DNA from 3 places in the Nocardioides sp. REDSEA-S30_B4 genome. Region 1 is predicted to be linked to each of the others. Evidence: predicted binding sites of a transcription regulator. Region 1 holds the regulator's gene; each other region holds the start of a gene.
The links. Region 1 encodes LexA, which represses DNA repair genes until DNA is damaged. Its sites were predicted from a motif close to TCGAACANNTGTTCGA; they were not measured.

Region 1 (10,520 bases):
CGCGGTCGAAGGTTCGAGCGCGAACCCGAAGGTCTGACTGACATCGGTCAGACCTTGCAACCCCAGACACCACCGAGGGGCGGGCCCGCCGTGGGCCCGCCCCTCGTCTTCCCCGTGGTTTCGCCGGCCGGGGTCGAATCGACCGGCGAAGTCTGGTGGCTGCCTGTGCTGCCGAAACGCTCGGTCGCTCAGCCGGCGGCCGGCACCCGCAGGCGCTGACCGGCGACGAGCATGCCGCTGTCGAGGTGGTTGAGCTGCTGGATCGTCGACATCATGTCGCGCACGTCGCCGCCCTCGGCCCGCGCCGAGGCGATGTCCCACAGCGTCACACCGGTGCCGACGACGATCGTGTCGGTGGGCACGGGCTCGCCCTTCTCCGAGGTCGCGACAGAGCCGCCGGCGAAGGCGACCGCGATCGCCACGGCCACCAGCAGGCCGACCACGAAGACGGCCAGGCGACCGCGGCGGGTCAGTCGGACGTGTCCGGCCGTCGAGGGCCCAGCGCCGAGGCGGGTCGAGGTGTGGACTGCGGGAAGGACCATGGTGCTCATCGGGATCTCCTGGGGAAGTCGGAGTGGGTCTGCGAACCGATGTCTACCGACGACCACCGACAGTCCCGATCAGGGAGGACCGGGAGGGCCTGGGGCCGACGGCTCGACCACCAGTTCGATCGAACACGTGTACGAGACTAGATCAGGTGTTCGAACGAGATCAAGGGGTCGAGCGAACAAATGTTCGACCCCCTCCGACGAGCAGCGCGGGTCAGCCCCGCCGCAGCGCCCGACGCCCCTGCGCCGCGAAGAGCGCGGTGCCCTTGGCGGCGACCCCTGGCGCCAGGGAGATCGTGCGCATCAGGGCGCCACGCCAGACCGGCACCGTGCGGACGACCCGGCCGGTGCCCACCAGTCCCACGGCCAGCTCGGCGATCTCCTCGACGGTCAGGATGCGACCACCGGAGTGGACCAGGGCCGCTCCGAGCCCCTCGGGGTCCTGCTCGTCGAGCATCGCCGTCTGCACCCCGTCGGGGCAGATCGCGTGGACCCGCACCCGGCGCGGCGACTCGGCCGCCACGGACATCGTGGCCGACACGGTGGCGGCCTTCGTCGCGGCGTACACGCTGTAGCCCGGCACCGGACCGAGCCCGGACAGCGAGGCGGTGTTGACGATGTCCCCGGAGCCGTCGCCGCCGGGGCCGGCGAAGGCCTCCAGCGCGGCGCGCATCCCCCACAGCACACCCAGGAGGTTGACCTCGACCAGGCGTCGCACCTGGTCCTCGGAGAGCTCGGAGAGGCGGCCGTCGTCACCGACCCCCGCGTTGTTGAACCACGCCGCCAGCCGACCGTGCCCGGCCGCTACCTCTGCGACATGGCGGTGTGCCGCCGGGTCGCGCACGTCGTGGGCCAGCCCGGCGACCGCCCCGATCTCGGCCGCGGTCGCCTGGACGGCGGCCGCGTCGACGTCGGTGACGACGACGGCGTACCCCTGTGAGACGAGGCGCTCGGCGATGCCACGACCGATGCCGCGTGCCGCGCCGGTCACCACCGCGCTGCGTCCGGTCGGGGCGGTGGGGACGGTAGGAGGCGTCATGGCCCGAGTGTGCTCGACACGCCGATTCGAACACATGTTTGATCACGGGATGGATCAGTCATAGCGTGGGCACACCACGACGCAGGCCGTGCCGCCGGGACCCGCTCCCCCGGTGGCCGTGACGAGGAGGACCCCCATGGCGACCAGCCACGACGACGCCGCCCCCGGCGTGAGCGCGCTCCCCGACGGCCCGCCCGACGCCAGCGGCCTCACCCCGCGCCAGACCAAGGTGCTCGAGACGATCCGCGACTCGGTGGCTCACCGCGGCTACCCGCCCAGCATGCGCGAGATCGGACAGGCCGTCGGCCTGACCAGCACCTCTTCGGTGGCCCACCAGCTCAAGGTGCTCGAGGAGAAGGGCTTCATCAAGCGCGACGGCAGCCGCCCGCGCGCCCTGGAGGTCTTCCTGCCCGAGTCGATGGCCGCCCGCCGTGCGATCTCCTCGGCCGGCGAGAGCTCTTTCGACGAGACCGGCGTCGGCGACACCCTGCCCGCCGCGTCCTACGTGCCGATGCTCGGCCGGATCGCCGCCGGCGCGCCGATCCTCGCCGAGGAGCAGGTCGAGGACGTCTTCCCGCTGCCCAAGCAGCTCGTCGGTGACGGCCAGCTCTTCCTCCTCGAGGTGCGCGGTGAGTCGATGATCGACGCCGCGATCTGCGACGGCGACTACGTCGTGATCCGCCAGGCCAACACCGCCGAGAACGGTCAGATGGTCGCCGCCATGATCGACGGCGAGGCGACGGTCAAGACCTTCTCCCGCAAGAACGGGCAGGTCTGGCTGATGCCGCACAACGAGGCGTTCGAGCCCATCGACGGCACCCACGCCACGATCCTCGGCATCGTCACCGCGGTCCTGCGCAAGGTCTGAGGGGTACGCCGGCGGCGGGTGGGTCTCGACGCCCGCTCGTCGCTGGCGCGCCTCGCACCTCGACCATCTCGCGACCCCCGGGTGAACGGACGGTGCTCACACCGTCGAAACCGTCACGAAACACCGGGCTGTGTCGTTGGATGGGGCGTGACCTCGACGAAGACCACGCCGACCACCCCCACCACGGCTCCCCCCGCCTCGTCCTCGCTCCCCCGCCGCACCGTCCTCGCGACCGGCGCCGCGGGAGCCGCCGCCGTCGGCGTGCTCGGCACCGGCGTACGCGCGGCCGACGCCGAGGAGTCCGGGCAGACCGGCGCCGCCGATCGCGGGAAGGCCGGTCACGAGGTCTTCCAGCACGGTGTCGCCTCCGGCGACCCGCTGCCGCGGCGCGTGGTCATCTGGACCCGCGTCACCCCCACGCCCTCGGCGACCCCCGGCTCGGGCAAGGGCAAGCCGGTCACGGTGACCTGGCAGGTCGCGAAGGACGCGAGGTTCAACAAGATCGTCCGCAAGGGCAGGTTCCGCACCAGCGCGGGTCGCGACCACACCGTCAAGCTCGACGCCAAGGGCCTCAAGCCAGGCAAGGAGTACCACTACCGGTTCATCGCCCTGGGCCAGAAGAGCCCCGTCGGGCGACTGCGCACCGCACCCCGCAAGCGGGCCGCACTGGACAACCTGCGCTTCGGTGTCGTGTCCTGCTCCAACCTCGAGGCCGGGTTCTTCACGCCCTACCGCGCCCTCGCAGCGCGCCAGGACCTGCACGCGATCCTGCACCTGGGCGACTACCTCTACGAGTACCCCACCAGCGGCTACGGCATGGGCCAGGACAACGTCGTGGTCCGCCCGCACGACCCGCCGCACGAGATGGTGAGCCTGGAGGACTACCGCCGCCGGCACGCCAGCTACAAGCTCGACCCCGACCTGCAGGCCCTGCACGCGCGCTACTCCTGGATCCTCACCTGGGACGACCACGAGGTCACCAACGACCAGTGGAAGGCCGGCGCGGAGAACCACGACGAGTCCGAGGGCGACTACAAGAAGCGGCGCGCCCGCGCCCACCGCGCGTACGACGAGTGGATGCCGGTCCGCATGGACGGCACCGCCGCGCTGGGCGACGGCACCCGTTTCTACCGCCGGATGCGCTTCGGCCAGCTCGCCGAGGTCTCCATGCTCGACCTGCGCACCTACCGCGACGAGCAGGCCGCCCTGCCCGGCGTCGACGCCACCGTCAGCGACCCGTCCCGCTCGATCACCGGCAAGAAGCAGATGGCGTGGCTCAAGGAGTCGCTGACGCGCGGCGACCACGCCCCGCAGTGGAAGGTGATCGGCAACCCGGTGATGATCGCGCCGGTCACCTTCGGCGACCTGCCCAACGACCTCATCGACCCGATCAACGACGTGACCGGCATCCTCCCCGCCGACGGGGCGCCCTACAACGTCGACCAGTGGGACGGCTACACCGCCGATCGGCGCGAGGTGCTCGGCCACATCCGCGACCACCAGGTCAAGGACGTCCTGTTCGTCACCGGCGACATCCACTCCGGCTGGGCCTGCGAGCTGCCGATGGACACCTCCACGCAGCCGCTCTACGGGGACTCCTACGGCGTGGAGTTCGTGTGCTCCTCGGTCACGTCCAACAACCTCAAGGACATCACCGGCGCCCCGCAGCTGACGCCGCTGGTGGAGACGGCGATCCTGGCCAACAACCGGCACATCAAGTACCTCGACTTCGACAACCACGGGTACTCCGTCCTCGACATCACCCCCGAGCGGGCGCAGATGGACTGGTACGTCATCGGCGCCCGGGACGACGCGAACACCTCGATCGAGTGGTCGACGTCGTACGAGACGATCGCCGGGACCGGCCGGGTCACCGCCGTCGACGCCCCCTTGGAGGCGTGATGTGCCAGGACGCCCCCCTCACCGGCTCCCCCGAGCGCGCCGCCCGGCGGCTCGAGGAGATCCGCGCCAGCCGTCGGACCGTCCTCACCGCCGCCGCGTCCGGCCTGGCGTTCTCCAGCGCTCTCGGCGCGGCTGCCCCGGCCGACGCCGCGAGCCCGAGGACCAAGAAGCGCTGCTACGTGCTGGTCACCGACGGCTGCCGCCCCGACGAGATCGAGCCGACCCTCACGCCCAACCTGCACGCGCTGCGCGAGGGCGGGATGTGGTGGCCGCGGGCGACCTCCATGCCGGTCATGGAGACGATCCCCAACCACGTGATGATGATGACCGGCGTGCGGCCCGACCGCTCGGGCGTGCCGGCCAACTCCTTCTACGACCGCGAGCTCGGCGAGATCCGCGACATGGACCAGCCCAGCGACATCCGGGTCAAGACGATCATCGAGCGGCTCAACAGGCGTGGCTTCACCACCGGCACGGTGCTGAGCAAGGAGTACCTCGTCGGCGTCTTCGGCGAGCGGGCCACCCACCGCTGGGAGCCCGAGCTCTACATCCCTGTCTCCGGTCACGCACCGGACCTGCTGACCTACAACGCGCTCACCTCGATGGTCGAGGAGCTCGACCCGCACCTGGTCTTCGTCAACCTCGGCGACATCGACCGGGTCGGCCACACCGACTTCACCGGCACCAACCTGCGGCTGCTGCGGCAGGCGGCGCTGCTCGACACCGACCTGCTCGTCGGGCAGTTCATCGACGGGCTGAAGTCCAGCGGTGCGTGGGAGCACTCGATGGTCATCGTCCTCGCCGACCACTCGATGGACTGGTCGATCCCCACCAACGTGATCACGCTGCAGGGCGCGATGGACGAGGACCCGCTGCTGGCAGGCAACGTCGTCATCGCCGACAACGGCGGCGCCGACCTCGTCTACTGGACCGGCCCAAAGGGCAAGCTCGACAAGGCGGTCAAGCGCATCCAGCAGATCGCCGAGGCGACATCGGGCGTGCTGAAGGCCTGGGACCGGCGTACGCCGTGGCTGCGGCTGGGCCCGGAGTCCGGCGACGTCGTGGTGTTCTGCCAGGCCGGCTGGCGCTTCTCCGACCCCAACCCGGTCACGAACAACCCGATCCCCGGCAACCACGGCCACCCCGCGACCCGGTCGATCCCGTTCTTCATCGGCGGCGGGCACCCCGCGGTCAAGGCCGGCAAGGTCTCCTCCGCCCACGCCCGCACCGTCGACGTGGCGCCCACCGTGGCGAAGTTCTTCGGGATGCGCACGCCGAAGAAGAGGTACGACGGCAAGCCCCGGATCTGAGGTCGACCACAGGAGCGGTGAGCCACCAACCGACCGGTCTCGGGGGTCGGTTGCCCACGCACCGCCCCACCACGGCCGCACCGGGAGCGGTGAGGCATCAACGGACCGACGGGCGCGGACGGTTGACCACGCACCGCCGCTCGATCATGACGTTCTGCAGGCCAGATAGCCGTTTCTCCTGCAGAACGTCGTGATCCCGGGCCCGCTGGCACCCCGCGGCTCAGCCGGCGGAGGCGGCGAGCCGCGTGAGGGCCTGGCGTACGACGGCGGGGTCGGTGGTCGTCCACATGGGCGGCAGGCTCGCCTTGAGGAAGGAGCCGTAGCGGGCCGTCGCGAGCCGCGGGTCGAGCACGGCGACGACGCCGCGGTCGGTGGTGGTGCGGATCAGGCGGCCGGCGCCCTGGGCCATCAGCAGCGCGGCGTGGGCGGCCGCGACCTGCATGAAGCCGTTGCCGCCGGCCTTGTCGGCGGCCTTCTGCCGCGCACTCATCAGTGGGTCGTCGGGGCGCGGGAAGGGGATGCGGTCGATGAGCACCAGCTGGCAGGTGTCGCCGGGGACGTCGAGGCCCTGCCACAGCGAGAGGGTGCCGAACAGGACGGTGTGGTGGTCCTCGACGAACTGCTTCGCCAGCTCGGGCAGCTGGGCGTCGCCCTGGGCCAGGGTCGTCAGGTGCGGCAGCCGTTCGCGGACCGCCTCGGCCGCCGCTTCCGCGGCCCGGCGCGAGGAGAACAGCCCCAGCGTGCGGCCGTCGGCGGCGTCGACGAGCTCGGCGATCTCGTCGAGCTGGGCCTTCACGAGGCCGTCGCGGCCCGGCGGCGGGAGGTGCCGGGCGACGTAGAGGATGCCCTGGCGGCCATAGTCGAAGGGCGAGCCCACGTCGACCCCGCGCCACGGCAGGACCCCGTCGCCCTCAGGGACCGACCCTCCGTCGACGACCCGCTCCGAGGGCTTGAGCCCCACGGAGGTGGCGACCGAGGAGAAGTCACCGCCGAGCATCAGCGTCGCCGAGGTCATCACGACGGTCTTGTCGGTGAGCAGCTTGTCGCGCATCTGGCCCCACACCTGCAGCGGCGCCACGCACAGCCGCGGCGCGGAGCGCTCCCCGCCCTCGGAGAGCCACAGCACGTCGGACTCCAGGTCGGCGGCCATCCGCTCGGCGACGGCGAAGACGTCCTGCACCGAGCCCTTGGCCTGCTGGCGCCCGGGGTCTCCGTCGCCCTCCCCCGGCTTCTCCTTCGGGAACGCCGAGACGCACGCACGGGCCGCGTCGCGCACCAGCTGCAGGGCGTCGCCGAGCTGCTCGGGCAGCACCTCGAACCGCCCCGGCGAGGCGGTCGTGATCGCGTCGCGCAGCGCCTCACCCGCGTCAGCGAGGTCGTCGGCGGGGTTGCTCGCGCCCTCCGCGGAGACGTGCTTGCGCGCGCGTCGCGCCGCCCGCTCCACGTCGGGGGCCGTGAGCTCGTCGGTGGCCGCCTGGGTCACCCGGGCGACGAGCTCGTGCGCCTCGTCGATCACGACGGCGTCGTACTCCGGGATCATCGGGACGCCCTCGATGGCGTCGATGGCCAGCAGCGAGTGGTTGGTGATGATCAGGTGCGAGCGGTGCGCCTTCTCCCGCGCGAGCTCGGCGAAGCACTCCTGGCCGAACGGGCAGCGCTGCGCGCCCAGGCAGTCACGATGGCCGACGGAGACCTGGCGCCACTCCCGCTCGGTGTGGCGAGGGGCGTTGTCGCGCTCGCCGGACCCGCCGTTCTCGGCGTCCTCCTCGGCCCACGCGCGCAGCTCGAGGACCTTCTGCCCCATCGACCCCTCGGGCAGCTGGACGAGCGCCCCCTGGTCGTCGGGCACGCCCTCGCGCACGCGGTGGAGGCAGGCGTAGTTGGAGCGACCCTTGAGCACGGCGTAGGAGGTGTCGACACCGTCCTGGCCCTTCATCGCCTCCATCAGCCGCGGCACGTCACGCTCGACGAGCTGGTGCTGCAGCGCGAGCGTCGCGGTCGCCACGACCACCCGCTTGTCGTGCAGCAGGGAGGGCACGAGGTAGGCCAACGACTTGCCGGTGCCGGTGCCGGCCTGGACGAGCAGGTGCTGGTCGTCGGCCAGCGCCCGACCGACCTCCTCGGCCATCTGCACCTGGCCCTCACGGGTGGCACCGCCGAGGGCGGTCACGGCCGTCTCCAGCACGGCGCTGACGCTGGTCCTCGGCTCACTCACGCCGAGCACCCTAGTCGCGGCCGGGGACGTTCCCCGCCTCGCCGTCAGGCGTCTGTGGACAACCTCACGGCCACCGCGTCACCGAACGCGGCGTGACCGGCCGGGGTGAGGTGCAGCAGGTCCGGGAGGTAGTCCAGCGACAGGTCGCTCACCGCCACGAACCGCACACCGTGCTCCGCGCAGAGCCGCTCGAGCACGCCCTCGACCCGCGGGACGTACGCCGACCGCGCCGGCGCGGCCGCGGGCCCGACGACGGTCAGCGGGTGGCCGTCGAGCTGGCCGAGGAGCCGCTCGAACCCTGCGGTGATCTCCGCCGCGGACATGTCCCAGTCGTTGAGGCCGCCCGCCACGACCACCGGCGTACCCGCGGGCAGCGGACGCAGCGCCGCCCTCGCCCGCGCCGCGAACGACACCTGCGGGCCGCAGCCCGAGGCGCCGGCGCTGAACCCGGAGCCGGAGAAGCCGGCGGTGTGCACGCGCCCGGGCAGCCGGACGGTCCAGGACCGGGTCGGCTCGTCGAGACCGAGACCGGCGGTCCAGGAGTCGCCGATGACCAGCAGGTCCTCCCCCGCCCCGGACACCGCGCCCGCGCGGGCCGCCGAGTCGGCGGCGAACGTCTCGCACCGGGTCGGCCCGGAGCCGGTCGCGCGGCCGGTCACGACGACCACCGACAGGGCCACGAGCACCGCGGCGAGCGCCACGACCGAAAGACGACGGTGCGGTCGCCCGCTCTGCTCCGCCGGCTCACGCCGCGCCCCCCGGAAGGCCATGGCCCCATGGTGCGGCCCGGGGCCGCCCCGGCGCAGCCGAAGACGGCGATCAGCGCCGAACCGTGACCGGATCGTGGCTGATGGCCGGGACTGGTGCTCAGGACTGGCGCTCAGGACTGGGGCGCGACGGCGTACTGCGCCAGCTCCCCGGCCAGCGACTCGCCCGCGCGACCACGGACCAGCGAGCCGTCCGCGGTGTGCTCGATCGACTCGATCTCGCCGGCGCGGTGGATCTTGTCGACGAGGTCGCCGCGGCTGTAGGGCAGCAGCACCTCGAACTCGATCGCCGGGCGCGGCAGCTCGGCCTCGACCCGGGCCAGCGCCTCGGCGATGCCCTGACCGGTCTTCGCCGACACCACGACGGTGTGCGGCTCGCGGGCCTGGAGGCGCGCGATGACCATCGGGTCGGCGGCGTCGGCCTTGTTGATGACGATCAGCTCGCGCACGTCGGTGGCGTCGATGTCGGCGAGCACCTCGCGGACCGCCGCGATCTGGCCCTCGGGGTCGGGGTGCGAGCCGTCGACCACGTGCAGCAGCAGGTCGGCGTCGGCGACCTCCTCCAGCGTCGAGCGGAACGCCTCGACCAGCTGGTGGGGCAGGTGCCGCACGAAGCCGACGGTGTCGCTCATCGTGTAGACGCGGCCGTCGGCGGTGGTGGTGCGCCGGGTGGTCGGGTCGAGGGTCGCGAACAGCGCGTCCTCGACGAGCACCCCGGCGGTGGTCAGCCGGTTGAGCAGGCTGGACTTGCCGGCGTTGGTGTAGCCGGCGATGGCCACGCTCGGGACCTGGTTGGCCTGCCGCTGGCTGCGCTTGGCGTCGCGGGTGACCTTCATGCCCTTGAGCTCGCGCCGGAGCTTGGCGATGCGGTCGTTGATGCGGCGGCGGTCGGTCTCGATCTTGGTCTCACCGGGGCCACGACCACCGATGCCGTCACCGCCGGCGGCACGGCCACCGGCCTGGCGGGAGAGGTTGCCACCCCAGCCGCGCAGGCGCTGCTTCATGTACTGCAGCTGCGCCAGCTCGACCTGGGCCTGGCCCTCCTTGGACTTCGCGTGCTGGGCGAAGATGTCGAGGATCAGCGCGGTCCGGTCGACGACCTTGACCTTGAGCCGGTCCTCGAGGTTCCTCAGCTGGCTGGGCGCGAGCTCGCCGTCGCAGATGACGGTGTCGGCGCCGGTCGCCCGGACGATCTCGCCGATCGCCTCGACCTTGCCGCGGCCGACGTACGTCGCCGGGTCGGGGCTCTGCCGGCGCTGGTAGATCGCCTCGAGCACCTCCGAGCCGGCGGTCTCGGCGAGCAGCGCGAGCTCGGCCATCGAGTTCTCGGCGTCCTGCGTGGTGCCCTCGGTCCAGACGCCCACGAGGACGACCCGCTCGAGCCGGAGCTGGCGGTACTCGACCTCGGTGATGTCCTCGAGCTCGGTGCGCAGTCCGGCGACGCGGCGCAGCTGGTGGCGCTCGGCGAGCTCCATCGCGCCGACCGTCGGCTCCTCGGGGTCGGGCTCGTCGGCGTACCCCGACTCGAACCCGTCGGCCCCGGCAGCGTCCTCGTCGGCGGGATCGTCCTCCCAGGCGTCGGTCTCCTCCAGCTCGTCGGCGAGCGAGAAGCCGTCGGAGAGGTCCGGGGCGGTGTCACGTGCGTTGCTCATATACCTCCAGAGTAGGTCTGTTCCAACGCCGCGGCGAACGGGTTTAGTCCCGCCTGCTCTGGCAGCCTGAGCAGATGGATCTCGACGCGCTGCGTGCCGGCTTCGACGGGCGGCTGCTCGGGCTGACCGGCGCTCCGGGCGTCGGGAAGTCGACGCTCGCGGCGCGGCTGGCGTCGGCGTGGGGCGCGGTCGTGGTGCCGATGGACGGCTTCCACATCG
Region 2 (10,520 bases), on a different contig from region 1:
AAGAACCGCCGACCCTGCGCCCGGGCGCGGCGCGATGCGGTGATGGCGCCGATCGTGCGGGGGCTGTGGGAGCAGAACTACCGGGTCTACGGCGCCCGCAAGATCTGGAAAGCCGCCCGGCGCGGTGGTCACGACATCGGCCGTGACCAGGTCGCGCGGCTCATGCGCGCCGAAGGGATCGAAGGGGTCCGGCGTACCAAGCGCGTGCGGACCACGAAGCCCGATCCGGCTGCGCCGCGCCACCCCGACCTGGTGGGTCGTGACTTCACTGCCACGGCACCGAACCAGCTGTGGGTCACCGACCTGACCTACGTGCCGACCTGGGCCGGGATCGCCTACGTCTGCTTCATCATCGACGTCTACTCCCGGACCATCGTCGGGTGGCGCGTGGCCTCGCACATGCGGACCGCGATGGTCCTCGACGCGATCGAAATGGCCCGTTGGTCACGCGGCACCGACCTGGCCGGCCTGCGGTGTCACAGCGACGCCGGCAGTCAATTTACGTCGATTCGATACGGCGAGCGCCTGGCCGAGATCGGCGCGGTTCCCTCGATAGGGACCGTCGGTGATTCCTACGACAACGCCCTGGCAGAGACCGTGAACGGCTACTACAAGGCCGAGCTGATCCGCGGCCCTGCACGTGAAGGCCGACCCTGGAAAAGCGTCGAGGACGTCGAGCTTGCGACGCTGTCCTGGGTCCACTGGCACAACCACGAACGCCTCCACGGCTACCTCGACGACGTGCCACCAGCAGAGTTCGAGCAAGCGTTCTACGCTACAAAACGGACCGACCAATCCCTGGTCGGAATCCAATAGCCCGAGCCTCCAACAGACCCAGGGCGGATCAGAAGGTGCAGCACATTTGCGCTTGGTATGACCTGCCTGAGTACCCGCTCCCTGTCTCGGGGCAGCGCATCACCAACAATCATGTGTGTGCACTGGCCGCCATCACGCTGTTCGAGGGCTCCGTGCGACCTCTGGCCCAGATGAGGCGCAGGCCAGCCAAGTCGTGCCCGCCAGCCCTACAGGACTGACTGGCACATCCGCTTCTGCCGCGCGCTCTCGACGATGAGCGCGCACTGCGATCAGGAAGGCGGGGCCTGACCCTCACGGAGCCGAAGCGGCACGTCGACACCGTAGCGATCGGCGGAGCCAACGACGTCGCGGAGCAGTTGAGCCCGCTTCTTGAGTTCGGGAAGGCTGAGCGCACCTAGTTCTTCTATCTGGCCGCTAAGCAGGCGACGAATCTCGTCGTTGTGGCCGTTGAGTTCATCGATCTGCCACATCAACTGGTGGAACTCGTCGAGTTCATACCCGGTGATCGTGTGAGCGGCGCTCCGGAAGGCGTCGTCTCCGTGGTGAATGGTGACGAAGAGCCCTTGGCGCAGGATCCGCATCTCGTCCGCGCTGACGGCGAAACACCCGTCCTCAGTCTGTTCCACGGTCACATGTTCGCAGAGCGCGTCCAGACCTCTAGGCCAAGGAATCGCACGCTCTCCTGCCGCCTAGCGTGCGCGGCCGCGCGCGCTCTTCTGCCGCCTGGTGCGCGCGCGTCAGCGCGCACTGATCTGCCGCAGTGCAGGCACTTCGGGGCCCGTGCAACGACGGCGGGGAGATCTCAACGCGTTCGTCGTGCTCGACCGTGGATCACGCACCGCTCGCGGCGAGCGCGAACCAACGCAAGGGTGCGCCGGCTCGGCGGGAGCGACGGATCGAACCGGCGCATTGATACGCCGGTTCGACGGACAGGACGGTCGGCTCGGGTCAGTCCAGGTCGCCGTCGTCGGTCGGGTCGTCGCGGCCGGCTCGGGAGAGCTCGTCGCGGACCACGGCGAACGCCATGCCCGAGCCGTAGCCCTTGCGGGCCAGCATGCCGACCAGCCGTCTGGTGGCGGTGACGTCGTCGACACGGCTCAGCGAGCGCAGCTTCTTGCGCACCAGGGTGCGCGCGGCCTGCTCCTCCTGCTCCGGCTCGAGCTCGTCGAGGGCCTCGCGGGCGACCTCGTCGTCCACGCCCTTGCGGCGCAGCTCCTGGGCCAGCGCCCGGCGGGCCAGGCCCTTGGCCGACTGCCGACCGGCGACCCAGCTGCGGGCGAACGCCTCGTCATCGACCAGGCCGACCTCCTCGAAGCGGTCGAGCAGCCGGGTCGCCAGGTCCTCGGGGACGTCCTTGGAGCGCAGCTTGTCGCTGAGCTCCTTGCGGCTGCGGGCCCGCCCGGTCAGCTGGTCGAGCAGGATCGTGCGCGCGACCTGCTCGGGGTCGGCGTCCGGCCCCGCCGCCACCGGGTCCTCCGGTGGCGGCTGGGCGCGGTCGCGTGCCTGCTTCGCCTCGCGGGCGCCCGTCCAGGCGTCCACGCCGAGGCTGACGTCGCCCGCCCAGTCAGGGGCGGGACGGGTCTCGGGGTCCACGGGCCGGTGTCTCCGATCAGCTCGTAGGTCCAGGCGCTGGTGTTCGAAGGCCGGTGCCTGAGCACTTCGACCCAGGTCTCGACACGCGGGTCGCGACTTCGTCCCTCAGTCGCGCCGCTCGCTCGACCACCATCAGCGAGTCCGCTGGCGCGTCCCAGGTCTCGACACGCGGGTCACGGCTTCGCAAGCTCAGCCGTGCCGCTCGCTCGACCACCGACATCGCTGCTTCGCAAGCTCAGCAGCGATCAGAAGTCATCCACGCCGATCGGGTCGGCGGGCGCCTCGGCGTCGACGGTCGGGCCGACCCCGAGCTTCTCGAGGATCTTCTTCTCCAGCTCGTTGGCCAGGTCGGGGTTGTCGCGCAGGAAGGTGCGCGCGTTCTCCTTGCCCTGGCCGAGCTGGTCGCCCTCGTAGGTGTACCAAGCGCCGGCCTTGCGGACCAGGCCCGCCTCGACGCCCACGTCGATCAGGCCACCCTCGCGGGAGATGCCCTTGCCGTACATGATGTCGAACTCGGCCTGCTTGAACGGCGGGGCCACCTTGTTCTTGACGACCTTGACGCGGGTGCGGTTGCCGACCATCTCCTGGCCGTCCTTGAGCGTCTCGATGCGGCGCACGTCGAGGCGGACCGAGGAGTAGAACTTCAGCGCGCGACCACCGGTGGTGGTCTCCGGCGAGCCGAACATCACGCCGATCTTCTCGCGCAGCTGGTTGATGAAGATCGCGGTGGTGCCGGAGTTGTTGAGCGCACCGGTCATCTTCCGCAGCGCCTGGCTCATCAGGCGGGCCTGCAGACCCACGTGGCTGTCACCCATCTCGCCCTCGATCTCGGCGCGGGGCACGAGCGCGGCCACGGAGTCGATGACGATCAGGTCGAGCGCACCGGAGCGGATCAGCATGTCCGCGATCTCCAGCGCCTGCTCACCGGAGTCGGGCTGGGAGACCAGCAGGGCGTCGGTGTCGACACCGAGGGCCTTGGCGTACTCCGGGTCGAGCGCGTGCTCGGCGTCGATGAAGGCGACGATGCCGCCGGCACGCTGGGCGTTGGCCACGGCGTGCAGGGCGACCGTGGTCTTTCCGGAGGACTCCGGACCGTAGACCTCCACGACGCGGCCGCGCGGGAGGCCGCCGAGGCCGAGCGCCACGTCGAGCGCGATGGCACCGGTCGGGATCACCTCCAGGGGGGCGCGGGTCTCGTCGCCCAGTCGCATGACCGAGCCCTTGCCGAACTGCCGCTCGATGTTGGCGAGCGCTGCATCCAGCGCCTTGTCGCGATCTCCACCAGCCATGGGTGTCGTCCTCTTCTCTCGTCGTGGGCCAGGCACATCGACGACGCTAGAGGGAGCCACCGACAACGCCTGATCAGCGTGTCGTGCACTGTGGAGAGCCTCGCTCCGCGTCATGCCTGTGGACAGCACGGTAGCCGAACACCTGTTCGATCCGGCGCGCGACACGCACGACACGCCGGCAGTCGGGGAGGAGGCCGGCGGAGGCTCAGGGCAGCGTGACGGTGAACCGGCAGCCGGGGACGCACCCGTGCGACCCGGCGGGCTGGTTGTCGACCCGCACGGTCCCCCCGTGGGCCTCGACGAGCCCGGCGACGATCGCCAGCCCCAGGCCGGCTCCGCGCGAGGACGGCTGCTGCTCCGGCGTACGCGCGGCGGAGCCCTGCCAGGCGACGTCGAAGACGCGGACGAGGTCCTCGTCGGCCAGTCCCCCGCAGGCGTCGCTCACCGACATCTCGACACCGCCGTCGGGCAGCCGGCGTCCCTGGACGTCGACCCGACCACCGGGCGCGGTGTGCCGCACGGCGTTGCCGACCAGGTTGGCGACCACCCGGGAGAGCGCACCAGGATCGGCCTGCACCTCCAGGCCGGGATCGACGGAGCCGCCGACCCCGACCGAGCGGGCGGAGGCGACCGGTTCGGCGGCCGCGATCGCCTCGCTCACCAGGTCGCCGAGCGACACCGGCTCGGGGGCCAGACGCAGCACGCCGGCGTGGATGCGGGAGAGCTCGAAGAGGTCGTCGACCATCCGGCTCATCCGGTCGACCTCGGTGCGGATCTGGCGGTGGTAGCGCGCCGGGTCGGCGGCCATCCCGTCCTCCAGCGCCTCGGACATCGCGCGCATCCCGGCCAGCGGGGTCCGCAGGTCGTGGGAGACCCACGACACCAGCTCGAGCCGGGCCTCCTCCAGCCGCGCCTCGCGGGCCCGCGCCTCCTCCAGCCGGTGGTGCGTGGCGGCCAGCTCCTCGGAGAGCCGGCGGAACTCCGCCGGGCCCCGCGCGGTCACCGGTTCGTACGCCGCCGTCGCCCCGACCCGGCGCACCTCCTCGGCCAGTCCGCGCGACCACACCACGACCGCTCGCGATAGCACGACCGCGACCAGGACCGAGACGACCGCGGCACTGGCCGCGACCAGCGTGAGGGCGCCGAGGTCGTGCTCGGAGATGAACATCGCCCGGGCGACGACCAGCACCCCGGCCAGCATGCCGAGCACCGGCACGACGGCCACCAGCACCAGCTGCCAGGCGATCGAGAGCCGGCGCACCGCCCAGGCGGCCGCCAGCCCGAGCGTCCCGACCGCCAGCGCGGCCGCGACCGCCATCGCGACGATCTGCAGCTTGTCCTGCGTCATGCGGGGGCGGGCTCCCAGCGGTAGCCGACGCCCCAGACCGTCACCAGCCGGGCCGGCTGCTTCGGGTCGGCCTCGACCTTCTCGCGCAGCCGGCGCACGTGCACGGTGACCGTCGACAGGTCCCCGACGCTCCAGCCCCACACCCGCTCCAGCAGGTCCTCGCGGGACCACGCGGTGCCGGGGTGGGCCAGCAGGAAGCGCAGCAGGTCGAACTCACGCGCCGTCAGCGCGAGGCTCTCCCCCGCCCGCCTCACCTCGTGGCGCGAGACGTCGAGCACCAGGTCGCCGTCGGTGAGCACGGTGGTCGGCTCGGGGTCCTGACCGACTCCCGCGCGCCGCAGCACCGAGTCGACGCGCAACGCGAGCTCGCGCGGGCTGAACGGCTTGGTGACGTAGTCGTCGGCGCCGACCTCGAGGCCGGCGACCCGGTCGCCCTCCTCGCCCAGCGCGGTCAGCATCACCACCGGCACCTCGGCGCGCCGGTCGGGCAGCGCGCGCAGCCGGCGGCACACCTCCAGCCCGCCCACGCCGGGCAGCATCAGGTCGAGCACCACCAGGTCCGGGGCGCCCTCGACGGGCGCCTGGCCCGGTGGGCCCATCCGCCGCAGCGCGTCCTCGCCGTCGCCGGTCTCCTCGACCTCGTGGCCGTGGGCGCGCAGGTAGGACACGACCACCTCGCGCACGGTCACGTCGTCGTCGACCACCAGGACCCGCCCCATCAGCGGCCCCCGGTCCCCTCGGGCGCGGCGCGACGTGAGCGCAGCGTGTGGAGCAGGACGGGCAGCACGACCACGATGATGACGGTCGCGACGAGCACGAGGTAGCCCGCGGTGTAGTCACGGTCCAGCAGCGTCGGGTTCTCCGGGGCGTTCTCGCGTCCGAACCCACCGAGGAACGGCACCGCCAGCACCGTCAGGCTGCCCAGCACCACGAGGCCCGCACCCGCAGCCGGCCTCGCCACGGCCGGCAGCAGCCGGGTGGCGAGCAGCGACACCGCGATCACCACCGAGCCCAGCACGAGGTCGTGCACGACCACCCCTCCGGCCAGCCACAGGACCACGTCGAGGTTGCGGTCCAGGTCCTGGCGCGACAGCAGCAGCCATGCGCCGTACGCCGCCAGCAGCACGCCCGCGGCGCCGAGCACCGCGCGTCCGGGGCTCACCCGTCCCGTCCCACCGGCGCTCACGTGACCGCCTCCAGCCTCGAGAGCCACTTGGTCTGCAGGACGCCGGGCCGGTTGGGGGCGATGAGCCGGGCCGGGTAGCCATGGTCGAGGTCGAGCGGCTCGCCGGAGAGCGCGAGCGCGACGAGGGTGCGGTCGTCGTCGGCGAAGTTGCCCTGCAGCAGGGTCGCGCGGAACGCGCCCCGCTCCTGCAGCGAGGTCACCTCGACCTCGGCGCCGCGCGGGGCGTCGACGAGGTCGAGGAGGTCGCGCAGCCGCACGCCGGTCCACACCGCGGAGGCGCTCCACCCCTCGACGCACGCGATCGGCAGCTCCTCCGAGCGCTGAGGCATGGCCAGCAGGTCCTCGCGCGTCAGGGAGACGGTGGTGCCAGCGTGCGCCACCACCAGCCGGTACGCCGGTGACGACGCCGACTCCTCGACCCCGGCCGCGGCCGCGGTGCGGTTGATCGGCACGCCGCCCGGGCCGTCGCCGGAGCGGACCCCCAGGACGGACACGCGCCGCAGCCACGGGACGGTCGAGCCCGCGGTGGCCAGCACGGCCAGGCCCGCGGCGACCCAGGTCGAGCGCAGGAGTCCGCGACGGCTGAGCCCGCCACGGACCACGGCCTCGGGGCGGTCGAGGGCGGTGTCGTCGACGTCGCGCCCGAGCGCCTCACGGATGGTGGGCAGCTTGACGGCGACGTGCAGCAGCAGGGCGCCGATCGCGACCCAGGCCAGGGCGTAGTGGCTGCGGCGGAAGGAGAAGTCCCAGGGGTACCACTGGGTGGAGTTGAGCAGCCCGGTCACGAGCAGGAAGACCGAGGCCGAGACGAGCACGGCGATCGAGGCCCGCTCGGCGCCGTCGCGGGCGCGGGCCGCCCAGCCGCTGGGCAGCCCACGGACGAGCAGGGGCAGGACGCTCCACAGCTTGACCAGCAGCAGCGGGATGCAGGCGATGCCGGTGGTCACGTGCAGCCCCTGGGTGAGGCGGTAGCCCCACGACGGGCTGGTGGGGAATGGCACCGGCTGGGTGGGGTTCTGCGCGTAGTGGCTCACCAGGCCGGTGAGGAACGCGATGCCGAAGCAGATCCCGAGCCACCGCCCGACGCGGGCCGTGACGGCGGCGCTGCGCAGGTGCGAGGTCTCGCGGGGCGCTCGTCGGAGTGCCGGGAGCAGGCTCACGGCCGCCGCTCCAGGACGGCCAGCCACCGCTGGGGCGCGAACGGTGCGCGGGTCGTGACCGACCAGCCGGTCGCCCGGGCGAGGCCGAGGACGCCGTCGACACCGACCACCGACCACCGGAAGGGGCGGCTGGTCGTGCCGGCCAGCTCCAGGCGCGCCCACCGGGTGGTCGACGGCACGCCGGGCGCGGCGAGCTCCACCACGACCGGGTCGAACACGCTGCCCTGCAGCGCGGCCACCCCGCGGGCCCTGGTCTGGGCCACGGCCTCCGGCACGACGTCGATGCCGAGCACCCGCCGGTCGCGTCCCTCGGCGAGCCGTTGCGCGAGCCGCCCGGGACCGCAGCCGACGTCGAGGGTGTCGCCGACGCACGCGGCGAGCAGGGCGTCGTCGTGGGGGTCCGCGGCGCGGGTCCACTCGTGGACCGGCAGCTCGGTTGGCCCGCCGTCGAGCCCGAGCACCCGGCACGGCACCCCGCGCAGCGCGTGGCTGAAGAGGCTGCTGAAGGACCGGTCGTGCAGGTCGGGGACCTCCTCGGCCAGGCTCATGCGTCCACCCCCAGCCACGCCCGGGCGAAGCGGGAGGACGGGCACGCGGCCGCCACCACGTCGGCGTCCGCGACGGTGTCGACGTCACGCTCGACCGGCGCCGTCCCGACCTCCAGGCCGCGGGCGCGCAGGGCGGCCAGGGTGTCGTCGTGGGTGCGCTCTGTCGACATCTCGACCCCGGCGAGCACCGCGGCGTCGTGCGGGTCGCGCAGCGCCAGCACCCACCAGCCGCCGTCCTCGGCGGGCCCGAGCACGGCGTCGTGCCGCTCGAGCCCAGCGACGACGAGGTGGAGCAGGTCGGGGGTCAGCTGCGGGGTGTCCATGCCGACCTGCACGACTGGGCCGGGGCCCGAGTCCGCGACGTCGGCGTGCGCAGCGGCGAGCCGCTCGTCGAAGCCCTCGCCGCGCTGCGGGTGCACGTGCCAGCCCCGCGTGGCGGCCAGCAGGGCAGGGCCGTCGACGGCCTCGGCGAGGTCACCGGCGAGCGCGAGGTGGCAGTGCTCCGCGCCGTACGCCGCCGTGCAGGCCTCCACGGTGTCGAGCAGCGCGGCCGCGGCCAGCTCGGCGGCCCGCTCGAGGCCGACGTCGGCGCCCAGCCGGGTCTTCACCCGTCCGGCGACGGGCGCCTTGGCGAGCACCAGTGCGCGCACGGGGCCGACGGGAGAGCCGCTCATGACAGCACCCGCCAGAAGTCGCGGGCGGCACGGACCGTGCCGCGCACGGACCCGGAGACCTTCGAGCGGGTGCCCTCGGCGCGCGGGTGGTAGTCGACGTCGTGCTCGCTGACCCGCCAGCCGGCGACGGTGAGCTTCTGCAGCAGCTCGACGGGGTAGCCGAAGCGGCGGTCGCGCACGTCGAGGTCGAGCAGCGCGCGTCGGTCGAGCACCCGCATCGGCGCGATGTCGTGGGCGGCCATGCTCAGGCGGCGACGCAGCCACCAGACGATGATGTTGTTGCCCAGGCGGGCGTGCCAGGGCCAGACCCGGCGGTCGACCGGTCGACGGCGGCCCAGGGCGGCGTCGGCGCGGCCCGAGCGCACGTCGTCGAGCATCGGCAGCAGCTGCTCGGGGTCGAAGCTGCCGTCGCCGTCCATGAAGGCGACGTGGTCGTGCGTGGCGGCCAGCAGCCCGGCGTGGACGGCCGCGCCGTAGCCCGGCGTCGACTCCCGCACCACGTGGGCCCCCAGCCGCTCGGCCACCGCGGCGGTGTCGTCGGTCGAGCCGTTGTCGACCACGATCACTCGGAACTGCGCCGGCACCCGCGGCAGCAGCGTCGCCAGGGCCGGGCCTTCGTCCCGGCACGGAAGCACCAGGTCCGCGACGGGGCCGGCCACCGGGTCGGCCGTCGGGACGGCAGGGTCGGGTGCGGGCATGGCAGCGACCGTAGCCCGAGGCCGGTACCGCAGGGGTGGGGCAACTCTTACGGCCTCGTGACACCGCCTCGTCGAGCGGTGCGGTCGCTGGGCGGCTCCCCCTACAGTCGCGGGCATGCCCTCCCCCGCGGTCGCTCGGCCCGCCGACCCGTCCGGCGACCCGTCCGCAGCCCCCTCCACCGCCGGGTCCCACCGCGCCGCGACGGTCGGCGTCGTGCTCGTCGGGCTGCTGGTGATCGCCGCGTTCACCGTGCCGCACCTGGTCGGCTGGGAGGTGCACACCCGGGCGCCGCGCTCCCAGGTCGAGGAGCTGGTGATCCCGCCGCTGCACGGGTGGTTCGCCCCGCAGTGGTTCGGCCCCGGGACGCTGCCGGCGATCGCGCTGGGCCTGGGCGGCTGGTGGTGGGGCGTGCGCTGGGCGCGGGTCGCGCCGTGGCGTGGCCTGCTGCTCGCGACGTACCTCCTGGCGCTCGGGTGGTGCCTCGCCCTCGCCCTGGTCGACGGCCCGAGCGGGCTCTCGCGGGTGCTGGGCCACCCGGTGGAGTACCTCCCCACGGCGCGCTCGATCGACGACGTGGGCCTGCTGCTGGCCGAGTACGTCGACCGCATCTCCTACGACGCCTCGCCCCGCAACTGGCCGACCCACGTCGCTGGGCACCCGCCGCTGATGCTGCTGTTCTTCGTCGGGCTGGTGCAGGTGGGCCTCGGCGGCGACCTGGCCGCCGGTGTCGTGGTCACCGTGGTCGGCGCCTCGATGCCGGTGGCGGTGCTGGTGACGCTGCGCGCCCTCGCGGGCCACGACCTCGCCCGACGGCTCGCGGTGCCGCTCGCGCTGTCCCCCGTGGCCGTCTTCGTCGCGGTCTCCGCGGACGCGGTGATCGGTGCGGTCGTCGCCTGGGGACTGGCCTGCCTCGCACTCGCGAGCCGGCCCGGGGACGAGGGTCCCGACCGATGCAGCCGCTGGGGCTGGTCGGTGGCGGCCGGCCTGCTCCTGGGCTGCTCGGTGCTGATGTCCTACGGCATGCCGCTGGTCGGGCTCGTCGCGCTCGCCGTCATCACGGCCGGCCGAGCCTGGCGGACGCCGGTCTTCCCGGTGACCGTGGCGGCAGCGCTGGTGCCGGTGCTCGGCTTCGCGGTCGCCGGCTTCGCGTGGTGGGAGGCCTACCCCGTGCTGCACGAGCGCTACTGGGACGGCATCGCCTCGATCC
Region 3 (10,520 bases), on a different contig from region 1:
GACCTGGAGTCGGTGTGGGCCGAGCTGCGCGACACCGCCGTGGACCTCGGGGTCCCGTGGCAGTCGGGCCGCTCGCCGCGCGTGACCGGTTCGGCCCTGCGCGAGCACCTTCCGCAGGTGGGCGGGCTGGACGCGCCCCGGCCGGCCCTGGACCGGCTGGTCGCCCGACTGGAGCAGCAGCGCTACGCGCGGGCTGACTCCGAGGAGGCGGACGTGACCGAGGAGGTCCGGCGCGACGGCGTACGCGTGGTGTCCGGGCTGGTCAGCGCGGCCGAGCCGCGCGCTCGACGCCGCGCGCACTGGTTGCCCCGGACCCTGGTGCGACCGACCCGGCCGGCTGCCTCGGGCTCCCCGGTCGTGGACCGCGAGCTGGTCGACCAGGTGCGCTGAGGGCCACTTCCGGTCGGGCAGCGAGGGGCACGGCCCCACTGCCGGGCGGGCAGCGAGCGGTCGTCGGTCCCCACTGTTGGTCGAGCAGCGAGCGCCAGCGAGCGGGCGTCGAGACCCCGGTCCCCCGGGGTCTCGGGGTCAGAAGCCGCCGTTCTCCTCGCGGCGACGACGCCACCGCTCCTCGACGCGCTCCATGAAGGAGCCGGAGGACCCGCGCTGGCGCGAGCGCATCTTGCCTCGGCGGCCACCGTCGATGACGGTGAAGCCGGTCTGTCCGGTGGGCTGGCCGGGTGCCTCCTCGCCGGGAGCGGGGGCCGCCTGGGCCTGACCGCGCAGGGCGTTGAGACCGAGGGTGGCCGAGCCGAGCATCACGACGAAGCCGGCGATGCCGATGGGCCAGACGTTGATGACCGCACCGGTCATGAGCAGGACGACTCCGAGGACGAACACAGCGCCGGCCAGCACCGCGCGCCGCCGGGCGGCGCGGCGCAGCGAGGTGCCGCGCAGGGTGGAGACGAACTTGGGATCCTCCTCGGAGAGGGCGCGCTCCATCTGCTCGAGCAGTCGCAGCTCCTCTTCCGAGAGTGGCACGGTTCCTCCATGGTGCTCGCCTGGTGCACGGCCTCGTCCCCGTGGCCGACGGCACAAGTCTAGGCAGGCCGTCGCGCGCATGGTAGGGATGCACCCATTTTGGGGCCACTGGTCCCGACCGGCGCCGGCCGGCACACGATCTTCACGCCGAACCGGCGTATCAATACGCCGGTTCGGCGCCCCTTCCACGCCGCGACGGCCAGTCCTTCCGGAGGTTGCGCCGGTCCGGCATCCCCTCCAGGTCGAGCCGGCCTCTCAACACGCCGGCTCGACGTGCTCACCCCAGCAGGCTGGCGGGACGCACCGCGGCGCTGCCGAAGCGTCGGGCGGCGCGGTCGACGGCCCGGTCGGCGTCGGACCAGCCGTGGTCACGCTCCCCCAGCAGCGCCTGGCGGTGCACGCTCTCGCGCGGCACCAGCCCCTCCACCCGGACCCCCACCAGGCGCAGCCGGGCGCGCTGGAGGCCGAGAGCGTCGAAGAGCGCCACGGCGGTGCGGTAGACGTCCTGGGTGACGTCGGTGGCCTCGGGCATCGTCCGGGAGCGGGTGAGGGTGGTGAAGTCGGCGAAGCGCACGGTGATCGACACGGTCCGGCCGGCGACACCGGCGACCCGCATCCGCCGCGCGACGGTGCCGGTGAGCGCCAGCATCTCGCGCAGCACCACCTCGCGGTCGTCGACGTCGCGGGAGAAGGTCTGCTGCGCGCCCATCGACTTCTCCGGATCCGCACCTCCCCCGATCCCGAAGACCGGCGTCTGCTTGGCCACGACCTCCCGGCGGTCCTGGCCCCAGGCCAGCTCGTGCAGGTGGCTGCCCAGCGCCTGCCCGACGGCGCGTTGGAGGGTGCGCAGCGGGGTGTGCGCGACGTCGCCGACCGTGATGAGCCCCAGCCGGTGCAGCATCGCGCGGGTCTTCTCACCCACCCCGTAGAGCTCCCCCACGTCGAGGGGGTGCAGGAACGTCGTGACCTCCTCGGGAGGGACCACCACCACACCATCGGGCTTGGCCCGACGACTGGCGAGCTTGGCCACCGAGATCGACGCCGCCACCCCCACCGAGCAGGTGATGCCCTGCTCGTCGTGGACCGTGGCGCGGATTCGGTCGGCGATCTCCTCGGGGGTCCCCCAGCGGCGTACGGACCCGCGGACGTCGAGGAACGCCTCGTCGATGGAGACCACCTCCACCACCGGCGTGATCCGCCGGAGGGTCTCGACGACCGCGGCGGAGACGGTGCCGAAGACGTCGTGCTCGGGGCTGACGATCACCGCCTGCGGGCAGAGCCGGCGGGCGCGCGCCGAGGGCATGCCCGAGCGCACGCCGTGCTCCCGGGCGAGGTAGTTGGCCGAGAGGACCACACCGCGGTGGCCGCCGCCGACGATGACCGGCACGTCGCGCAGGTCGGGGCGGTCACGGGTGGCGACGGAGGCGTAGAACGCGTCCATGTCGACGTGCAGGACCGGGGTGTCGGTCATGGCCGCCACCGCCCGTGCGTCAGTGACGTCCCGAGCGTGCGCGAGCGACCTCTCGGCCGTGCGTGAGTGACCTCTCGGCAGTCAGGCGAGTCAGGCGCGGGCGAGCAGGTGGAGCTGGGTGGCCAGGGGGAGGTACTCCGGGCGCTCGGCGACGGCCTGCTCCAGCTCCAGCAGGGCTGCGGTGGCACCGGGCTCGAGGTCGAGCAGCGAGCCGGGGACCAGGTCGGCGAAGACGCGGACGCCGTGGACGGTCTCGGTGCGCAGACCGGCGGCGTCGAGCAGGTCGGTGAGCTCGTCGCGGGTGAAGCGCCGGCCGGCACGACCGGGCTCGGTGCTGGCCGCCGACGCGGGGGCGAGCAGGGCGAGCGCCTGGCCGAAGTGACCGGCCATGGCCCGCGCGATGACCGCGGCGTGGCGCTGGGCGACCAGCAGCGACAGGGCGCCGCCGGGGCGCAGCACCTCGTGCAGCGTGGCGAGGGCACCGGCGGCGTCGGTGACGTGCTCGAGCACGCCGTGGCACAGCACCAGGTCGGCACTGCCGGGCGCGACGGGGCCCGCAGGCGCGAGCAGGCTGGACAGGTCGCCCTGGTGGGCGACCACCTCGACACCCTCCTCGCGGGCGCGGCGGCCCAGCGAGGCGAGCGCGTCGGGACTGGGGTCGACGACGGTGACGCGGTGGCCCATGCCGGCGATCCGGACCGCGGAGACGCCGGTGCCGCCGCCGATGTCGAGGACGTCGAGCGGCTCGCCGTCGAGGAGGCCGCGCAGGGCCTCCCACACCACGGCGGTACGGGCGTTGGCGCGACGCTGCTCGGGCCGGTCGGTACCTGGCATGGCCCCCACCCTAGGGCGTCGGTGGGCCGGGTCATCCCGGGCTCCCCGGGCTGCGGTGCCACAGCTTGCGGGCGACGTCGCGGGTGTCGTCGCCGGCCGGCTTGATGTCGGCGTACGGCGAGAGCTTGAAGCCGCTGGAGTGCACCAGCACCCGGCGCCGACCCATGCCTCCCGCGGTCGGGCCGTCCTGCGGCTCCTCGGAGAAGTCCGGCGGTCGGGCCATCACCGGGCGCGAGGCCCGGCTCTCGGCCGCGCCGGCGCCCGCGCGCTCCACCCCGACGCCCCCGAACCCGCCGGGGACCACGGCCATCTCGGCGCGCACCGCCTCGAGGCCGCCGCCGCGCCAGGTCTGGTGCAGGGCGGGCAGCTCCCAGCAGCCGGTGGCGCGCAGCGAGACCCCACGGTGGCCGGTACGGCGCAGCTCGCCGCGCACCACCAGCAGCCAGGAGTGGAAGACCGTGGCGGCGTAGGGGCCCTGGGCGTCCTCGAAGAAGGTCGCGTCGACCGGACCGGTGCCGTCGTCGAGGGTCAGGAAGATGACGCGTCGACCGGAGCGGATCGGCGGGGTCTGGGTGGCGACCTTGACCCCGGCGACCAGCAGCTCGGCCTTGCTGCGCTGCCCGAGCAGGTCGCGGCTGCGGGTCGCCCCGAGGGCATCGAGGAAGGGGCCGTAGGTGTCGACGACGTGCCGACTGGCGTCGAGGCCGAGGATCTCCAACTCCGCGCGCATCCGCTCCTCCGCGGTCATCTCGGGGAGCCCCGAGAGCTCGCCGTCGCCGGGCGCGTCGCCGAGGTCGAGGGCCAGCTGGACCGACTCCACCGGCTCCGGGGGCGGGGCGGTGCGGGCCTGGGCCGAGGAGCGGCCCCAGATCCCGTCGCGGACGGGGGTGCCGGAGTCGTCGCGGTAGCCGGCACCGAGGTCCGCGGGACGCCGGTCGCCGCGCAGGTCGCGCTCCCCCACCGACTCCGCCCCGCGCTGGCGCTCGCGCACCTCGGCGTCGCTGGAGTTGCGGGCCGCGGCCGCGTCGGCCACCGCGACCGAGCGGGCGGGCGTGCGGGAGCGCCGGCCCGCCGCACCTCCGGTGCTGCGGCCCCGGGCGGCGCGCTCGACCGCGCGGCCGTGCCGGTCGAGCTCGGCCACCTGCAGGAGCAGGTCACGTCGGGTGACGGTGCCTCGCCGGCGTACGTCGGCGCCGGAGGTGTCCCCCAGCCCGTAGGTCGCGTCGAAGCCACCGGCCAGCACCAGCCGCTCCACGACCGGGCGGGAGACCCGCGCGCGGTGCCAGAAGTCGCTGAGCGAGTGGTAGGGCCGGGCCGCGACGACCCGGTCGACCTCGGCCTCGCTGATGCCCTTGACCTCCGAGAGCGCGAGCCGGATGCCCCAGCGTCTGGCGCCCTCGGGCTGCTGGTCGGTCCACCACGGCACCCCGGGACCGGGCCCGGGGCCCTCGTCGAGCACCTCCACGGAGTACTCCCTGCCGCTGCGGCCCACGTCGAGGCCGAGCACCTCGATGCCGCAGCGACGGGCGTCCTCGAGGATCAGGCGCTTGGGGTACATGCCGGGGTCGTGGGTGAGCACCCCGGCCAGGAAGTGCGCCGGCCAGTGCGCCTTGAGCCAGGCCGACTGGAAGGTCGGCAGCGCGAAGGCGGCCGCGTGGGCCTTGCAGAACCCGAAGGAGGCGAAGGCCTCCAGCACCGACCAGACCTCCTCCACCACGTGCATGGGGTAGCCGCGCCCCAGGGCGCGGGGGAAGAACCACACCTTGGTCTCGGCCATGCCCTCGCGGTCACCGAGCGCGCGCCGCTTCTCGTCGGCCTCGGCGAACGTGACGCCGGCGAAGCGGCTGATGATCTCGATGACCTGCTCGTGGAAGACCACGACCCCGCGGGTGGGGCCGAGGATCGGGCGCAGGTCGTCGTGGAGGTAGCGCGCGGCCTTCCAGCCCTGCTTGACCTCGAGGTAGGGGGTGATCATGTCGCTCTTGACCGGCCCGGGGCGGAACAGCGAGATGTCGGTGATGACGTCCTCGAAGGTCTCGATGCCGGACTTGCCGACCAGCTCGCGCTGGCCCGGCGACTCGATCTGGAAGATCCCCAGCGTCCGCGCGGTCGAGATCATCTCGTAGGTCGCGGGGTCGTCGTGGGGCACCTGCTGCTGGTCGTCGAGGTCGACCTCGACGCCCTCGAGCCTCCTGATCTCGTTCACCGCGTGGGCCATCGAGGACTGCATCCGGATGCCGAGCACGTCGAGCTTGAGCAACCCGAGGTCCTCGACGTCGTCCTTGTCGAACTGGCTCATCGGGAATCCCGCGAACGACGCCTCCACCGGAGTGCGGTCCAGCAGCGTGGCGTCGGAGAGCAGCACCCCGCACGGGTGCACCGCCACGTGCCGCGGCAGGCCGTCGAGGCGCTCGACGAGCTGGAACATCAGGTCCAGCCGCTGCTCCCCCAGCCCGCTGGCGCGCAGCTCGGGCAGCTCGCGCAGCGCGGTGCGGGCATCGCGCGCGCGGATGTGCGGGAAGGCCTTGGCGATCGCGTCGGTCTCCAACGGCGGCATGCCCAGCGCGGCACCGACGTCGCGCACGGCGTGCCGCACCCGGTAGGTGTCCATCATCGACACGCACACGCAGCGCTCGCCGCCGTAGCGGTCGAGGATCGCCTCGTAGACCTCGGTGCGGCGCGCGGACTCCACGTCGACGTCGATGTCGGGCAACGCCTGGCGCAGCGGGGAGAGGAAGCGCTCCATCAGCAGCTGGTGGCGGATCGGGTCGACCCCGGAGATGCCGAGCAGGTAGGTCACCAGGCTGCCCGCGCCCGAGCCGCGGGCCGCGACCCGGACACCGAGGTCCTTGATCAGGTCGGTGACGTCGCCGACGGTGAGGAAGTACGACGCGTAGCCGAGGTCGCGGATCACCCCGAGCTCGTCGTCGAGGCGCTTCCACACCACCGCCAGGCCGCTGCTGCCGTAGCGGCCGCCGATCGCCTGCTCGCAGCGCAGGCGGAGCAACGTGTCCGCGTCAGCACTCCGCCCGTCATCGCGAGTGCCGAGCACGCTCGGGCCTCGCGCGAGCTCGAACTCCGGGAAGTGCACCTCCCCCAGGCCGAGGTCGCCGCGGGGGTCGAGGGCGCAGCGCTCGGCCAGCGCGCGGGTGCGGGCCAGCAGCCGGGCGGCGTCGGAGGGTCCGCCGCCGGCGGCGTGCGCGACCTCGTCGGCCACCTGGCGCATCTGCGGCCCGGACTTCAGGTGTCCCTCGGCGTTGGTGCGGTCGACGTGACGCCGGTCCAGCGCGACCAGCCGACGGGAGGCGTCGAGCACGTCGGCCGTGGCGGCGTCGCGGCGCTCGGCGTAGCGCACCTGGTTGGTCAGCACCGTGGGCAGCCCGGCCTCGGCGGCCACCCGGGCCAGGTGGGCGGCGCGGGCCGCGGAGCCGGGCAGCCGGTGGTGGACCAGCTCGACCTGCAGGCAGCCGGTCGGCACCAGCGCGCGCCAGCGGGCCAGCTCGGCACGGACCAGGTCGTCGCGGCGCCCCTCCAGCGCCGGGCCGAGGAGCGATCCGGGGCCGAGCAGCACGACCACGTCGCCGGAGCCCAGCAGCGCGGCGACCTCGGGGGCCTCCGGGTCGAGCACGGGCGTGCCGCGCTCGCCGGCGAGGTGGGTCGCCGAGAGGATCCGGCACACCGCGGCCCAGCCGCCGCGGCCGCCCCCGGGACCGGCCGCGTGCGCGAGGAGGGTCACCCGCGGCAGCCGCGGGTCGCGGAAGGCACCTCCGCGCACCGGCGTACGACGGCGGCTGCCGGGCTCCCCCGCCGGGCCGTCGCCCGGCGCGCCCGGTGTGCTCGGGCGGTACGCGAGGTCGACGCCGAGGACCGGGGAGATGCCGGCGACCTGGCAGGCCTTGGCGAACTTCACCGCGCCGTAGGTGCCGTCGCGGTCGGTGAGACCCAGCAGGTCCATGCCGTGCTCGACGGCCCGCTCCACCAGGCGCGGGGGCAGCGAGGCGCCGTGGCGCAGGGAGTAGCCGGAGGCCACGTGCAGGTGGGGGAACGGGTCGCGCACGGCTCGCTCCTTCGTCTCGTCTCGGCTCGACCCCGGACAGCTCCTCGACCGCCGCTCGCACGCTCTTCCGTAGACCCGGAAGCGTCGAACACGTGTTCGAAGAAGGCGTCAGCGTAACCCCGCCCGAGCGCGGCCGGTCAAGTCCTTGACGGACTGTCGGAGGTTGGGAGTACCGTCGTCGATGTTCGAACATCCGTTCGATCGACGAGGGGTCGAGGGAGCCCGGGACGACGCGCCCGGGAGGAGGACGGTGAGTGAGGATGCGACGCTACGACGAGCCCGTGGAGGTGCGCCGCGGCCCGGTCCCCGGCTGCCCCGGCGAGGGCCCGGCCCAGCTGCTGTGGCGGGGACGGCTGTGGAAGGTGCGTGCCGTGGTCGCGCACTGGGTGGAGACCGGTCCCTGGTGGCAGCACGCCCACGTGCACGCGGTCATCGGCTCCGAGGAGAGCGGGGCTGGAGCCCGCGGCTCCACCTCCGACGGGGGGACCGCCCTGCTCGAGGAGCTGCTCGGTGAGCGGGAGGTCTGGCGGGTGGAGGCCGGCCGCGGCCCCGGCCGCCCCGGGCCCCAGGGGCTGCAGACCTCACAGGGGCCCCACGAGCCCGCCACCCCGACCACCGGGGTGCTCGAGCTGACCCACGACACCGCCGAGGGCCGCTGGCAGCTCGTCGGCTGCACCGACTGACCCGCCCCCTGACGACAGCACCCCAGACCTGGAGAGACAGATGTCCCCGCAGACCCCGTACCTGCTGCCCGCCACCACCCACTCCTACCTCGCCCGCGCGGCCGAGTCGCTCGCCGAGGCCACGGCCTCGCGCGACGTCCCGACCCGCTACGCCTGCGCCCACGTCGCGGCGCTGCGTGCCGCGGCCGCACTGCTCGCCGCCCGCGCCCGGCCCCAGCCGACCCGGGGACGGCGCCAGAAGAACGCCTGGGTGCTGCTGACCGAGGTCGCCCCCGAGCTCGCGGAGTGGGCGACGTTCTTCTCCGCCGGGGCGGCCAAGCGCGCCGCCGCCGAGGCCGGCTCGCGGCGTGCCGTCACCGAGCGCGAGGCCGACGACCTGGTGCGCGACGCCGACCGGTTCCTCGCGGTCGTCGAGCAGTCACTGGGCCTGGTGCCCCATGCCGTGGGCGCCGGCACCACCGTCCCCGGCGGTGCCGGCAGCCGGGTGGTCGAGCACCGCGCCGGATGAGGCCGAGAGGTCGCCCGCGCACGGCCGAGAGGTCGCCCGCGCACGGCCGAAAGGTCGCTCGCGCACGGCCGAGAGGTCGCTCGCGCACGGCCGGCGAGCAGCCGGCGGTGGGTTCAGACCGCGCCGTGGTCGACCCGGGAGCGGGTGGCGCGCAGGTGCTCGGAGGTGCTCGGGTGCCACATGGCGACCAGCAGCGCCACGATGAGCGCGATCGCGAGGTAGCTGAGCAGCAGCAAGGTGGTCGGCGGGTCGACGCGCATGCCCGACCCGGTGGCCACGGCGGTCATCACCAGCAGCACGGTGAGGCAGACACGAGCCCAGTGGTGGCCGTGGGCGTAGAACATGGTGAGGACCACCACCAGCGCCGCGACGGTCACGAACAGCACGGACGCCACCGCGAAGAACTGCGGCACCGCGATCGGCCGCTCGTCCATGAGGTAGTCCAGGCCGCGCTGCGCCACGATCTCGCGAGCGTCACGGTGGCCCTCGGCCCAGTTGAGCACCATCCGCTCGCGCAGCAGCCCGACCAGGGCGACGGTGAGCAGGCCGAGGCCCAGGAAGGTCCCCAGCAGCGCCAGCGAGATCCGGTGGGCCGCAGGCGCCTCCACAGGGCGGTCGTCGAGGTCGGTGCTCACGCATCAGACTCTACGGCTCGGGACTCGACGCACCCACAGGGAGCCGACGTGCAGCCAGGGGTCGCCAGGTCTCGTGGCTCGTCGCTGGCGCTCCTCGCACCTCGACCAGCGGTGGGTGGCTGGCGCTCCTCGCACCTCGACCAGCGGTGAGGGCCGGCGCTCCTCGCTCGGCCAGCGGTGGCGCTGGCTAGGGTGCGGGCATGAGCGAGCACCCGGGCATCGCCCGCTTCCGCGCCGAGCACGAGCGCCTGGGCGGGACCGGTCGCATCGTCACGCTGCCTGACTCGGTGCACACCGCCGCGCTGGCCGCCGAGGCGTTGGGCTGCGAGGTCGGTGCGATCGCCAACAGCCTGCTCTTCGACAGCGGCGAGGGTCCGGTCCTGGTGCTCACCTCCGGGGGACACCGGGTCGACGTCACCGCCACCGCCGCGCGGATCGGGGTGCCGAGGCTCAAGCGCGCGAGCCCCGACTTCGTGCGCGAGCACACCGGCCAGGTGATCGGCGGGGTCTCGCCGCTGGCTCACCCGGCGCCGGTGCCGACGTACCTCGACCGCCACCTCGCCACGTTCGACGAGATCTGGGCCGCGGCCGGCCATCCCGCCGCCGTCTTCTCCACGACGTACGCCGAGCTGCTGGCCATGACGGGGGCGACCGAGGTCCACGTGGGGCCCGAGGACGCGTCGGCGTGAGCCGCGTCGTCGTCGTGGGCGGCGGCTTCGGCGGGATGGCCGTCGCCGCCCGGCTGGCCAAGACCGGCCACGAGGTCACCCTCCTCGAGCGCTCCCCCGACCTCGGCGGCGCCCTCGGCTCGGTGAGCGAGGAGGGCTTCACGTGGGACGCGGGAGCGTCGTACACGTTGCTGCCGGCGGTGCTGCGCGACCTGTTCCGCAAGACCGGGCGTCCCCTCGAGCGCGAGCTGGACCTCGAGCCGCTCGACCTGGTGCGCGAGCACCGCTTCGAGGACGACACCACGCTGGCGCTGCCGACCTCTCGCGCCGGGCAGCTGCGCGCCCTCGACGCCCTCGAGCCCGGCCTCGGCGAGCGCTGGGCCGCCCACGTCGACTCCTTCACCGAGGACTGGGAGGTGCTGCGCCAGCACTACTTCGAGCACCCCTGGCAGCGCGCCGCCCTGCCCGACGCCGTGCGCCGGCGCTTCGACTCCCGCGAGATGCTGCACAAGCGGTTGAAGAAGACCCTCAAGGACGAGCGGCTGCGCGACCTGGCCACCTTCCCGTTCCTCGCCGAGGGGCACGACCCGCGCAACGTCCCCGCCTGGATGGGGCTCGTGGCCTACCTCGAGCAGCGGTTCGGCACCTGGCACGTCCCCGGTGGCATGGCACGCATCACAGAG

Region 2: the regulator LexA is predicted to act here: its motif matches at 3,833-3,848, upstream of recA (recombinase RecA).
Region 3: the regulator LexA is predicted to act here: its motif matches at 7,428-7,443, upstream of A6R01_RS04230 (DUF6504 family protein).

The regions. Positions count from the first base shown of each region.
Region 1 is NZ_LUPI01000007.1:28,051-38,570, reverse strand. Features, by position in the region: gene A6R01_RS01485 (LysM peptidoglycan-binding domain-containing protein) at 189-551, opposite strand; gene A6R01_RS01480 (SDR family oxidoreductase) at 763-1,587, opposite strand; gene lexA (transcriptional repressor LexA) at 1,724-2,455, shown strand; gene A6R01_RS01470 (alkaline phosphatase D family protein) at 2,603-4,357, shown strand; gene A6R01_RS01465 (alkaline phosphatase family protein) at 4,357-5,667, shown strand; gene A6R01_RS01460 (ATP-dependent DNA helicase) at 5,888-7,795, opposite strand; gene A6R01_RS01455 (SGNH/GDSL hydrolase family protein) at 7,927-8,652, opposite strand; gene hflX (GTPase HflX) at 8,763-10,124, opposite strand; gene A6R01_RS01445 (nucleoside/nucleotide kinase family protein) at 10,376-10,520, shown strand, end outside.
Region 2 is NZ_LUPI01000091.1:606-11,125, forward strand. Features, by position in the region: one part of gene A6R01_RS16040 (IS3 family transposase) at 1-816, shown strand, start outside; gene A6R01_RS16045 (hypothetical protein) at 1,086-1,442, opposite strand; gene A6R01_RS16050 (regulatory protein RecX) at 1,765-2,409, opposite strand; gene recA (recombinase RecA) at 2,655-3,698, opposite strand; gene A6R01_RS16060 (HAMP domain-containing sensor histidine kinase) at 3,904-5,046, opposite strand; gene A6R01_RS16065 (response regulator transcription factor) at 5,043-5,765, opposite strand; gene A6R01_RS16070 (hypothetical protein) at 5,765-6,208, opposite strand; gene A6R01_RS16075 (molybdopterin-dependent oxidoreductase) at 6,229-7,392, opposite strand; gene A6R01_RS16080 (class I SAM-dependent methyltransferase) at 7,389-7,940, opposite strand; gene A6R01_RS16085 (TIGR04282 family arsenosugar biosynthesis glycosyltransferase) at 7,937-8,614, opposite strand; gene A6R01_RS16090 (glycosyltransferase family 2 protein) at 8,611-9,312, opposite strand; gene A6R01_RS16095 (hypothetical protein) at 9,428-10,520, shown strand, end outside.
Region 3 is NZ_LUPI01000012.1:50,141-60,660, forward strand. Features, by position in the region: gene A6R01_RS04205 (DUF3488 and transglutaminase-like domain-containing protein) at 1-390, shown strand, start outside; gene A6R01_RS04210 (DUF3040 domain-containing protein) at 529-981, opposite strand; gene dinB (DNA polymerase IV) at 1,259-2,452, opposite strand; gene A6R01_RS04220 (methyltransferase domain-containing protein) at 2,543-3,286, opposite strand; gene dnaE (DNA polymerase III subunit alpha) at 3,318-7,343, opposite strand; gene A6R01_RS04230 (DUF6504 family protein) at 7,604-8,026, shown strand; gene A6R01_RS04235 (SAV_6107 family HEPN domain-containing protein) at 8,067-8,534, shown strand; gene A6R01_RS04240 (hypothetical protein) at 8,648-9,169, opposite strand; gene A6R01_RS04245 (YbaK/EbsC family protein) at 9,370-9,858, shown strand; gene A6R01_RS04250 (FAD-dependent oxidoreductase) at 9,855-10,520, shown strand, end outside.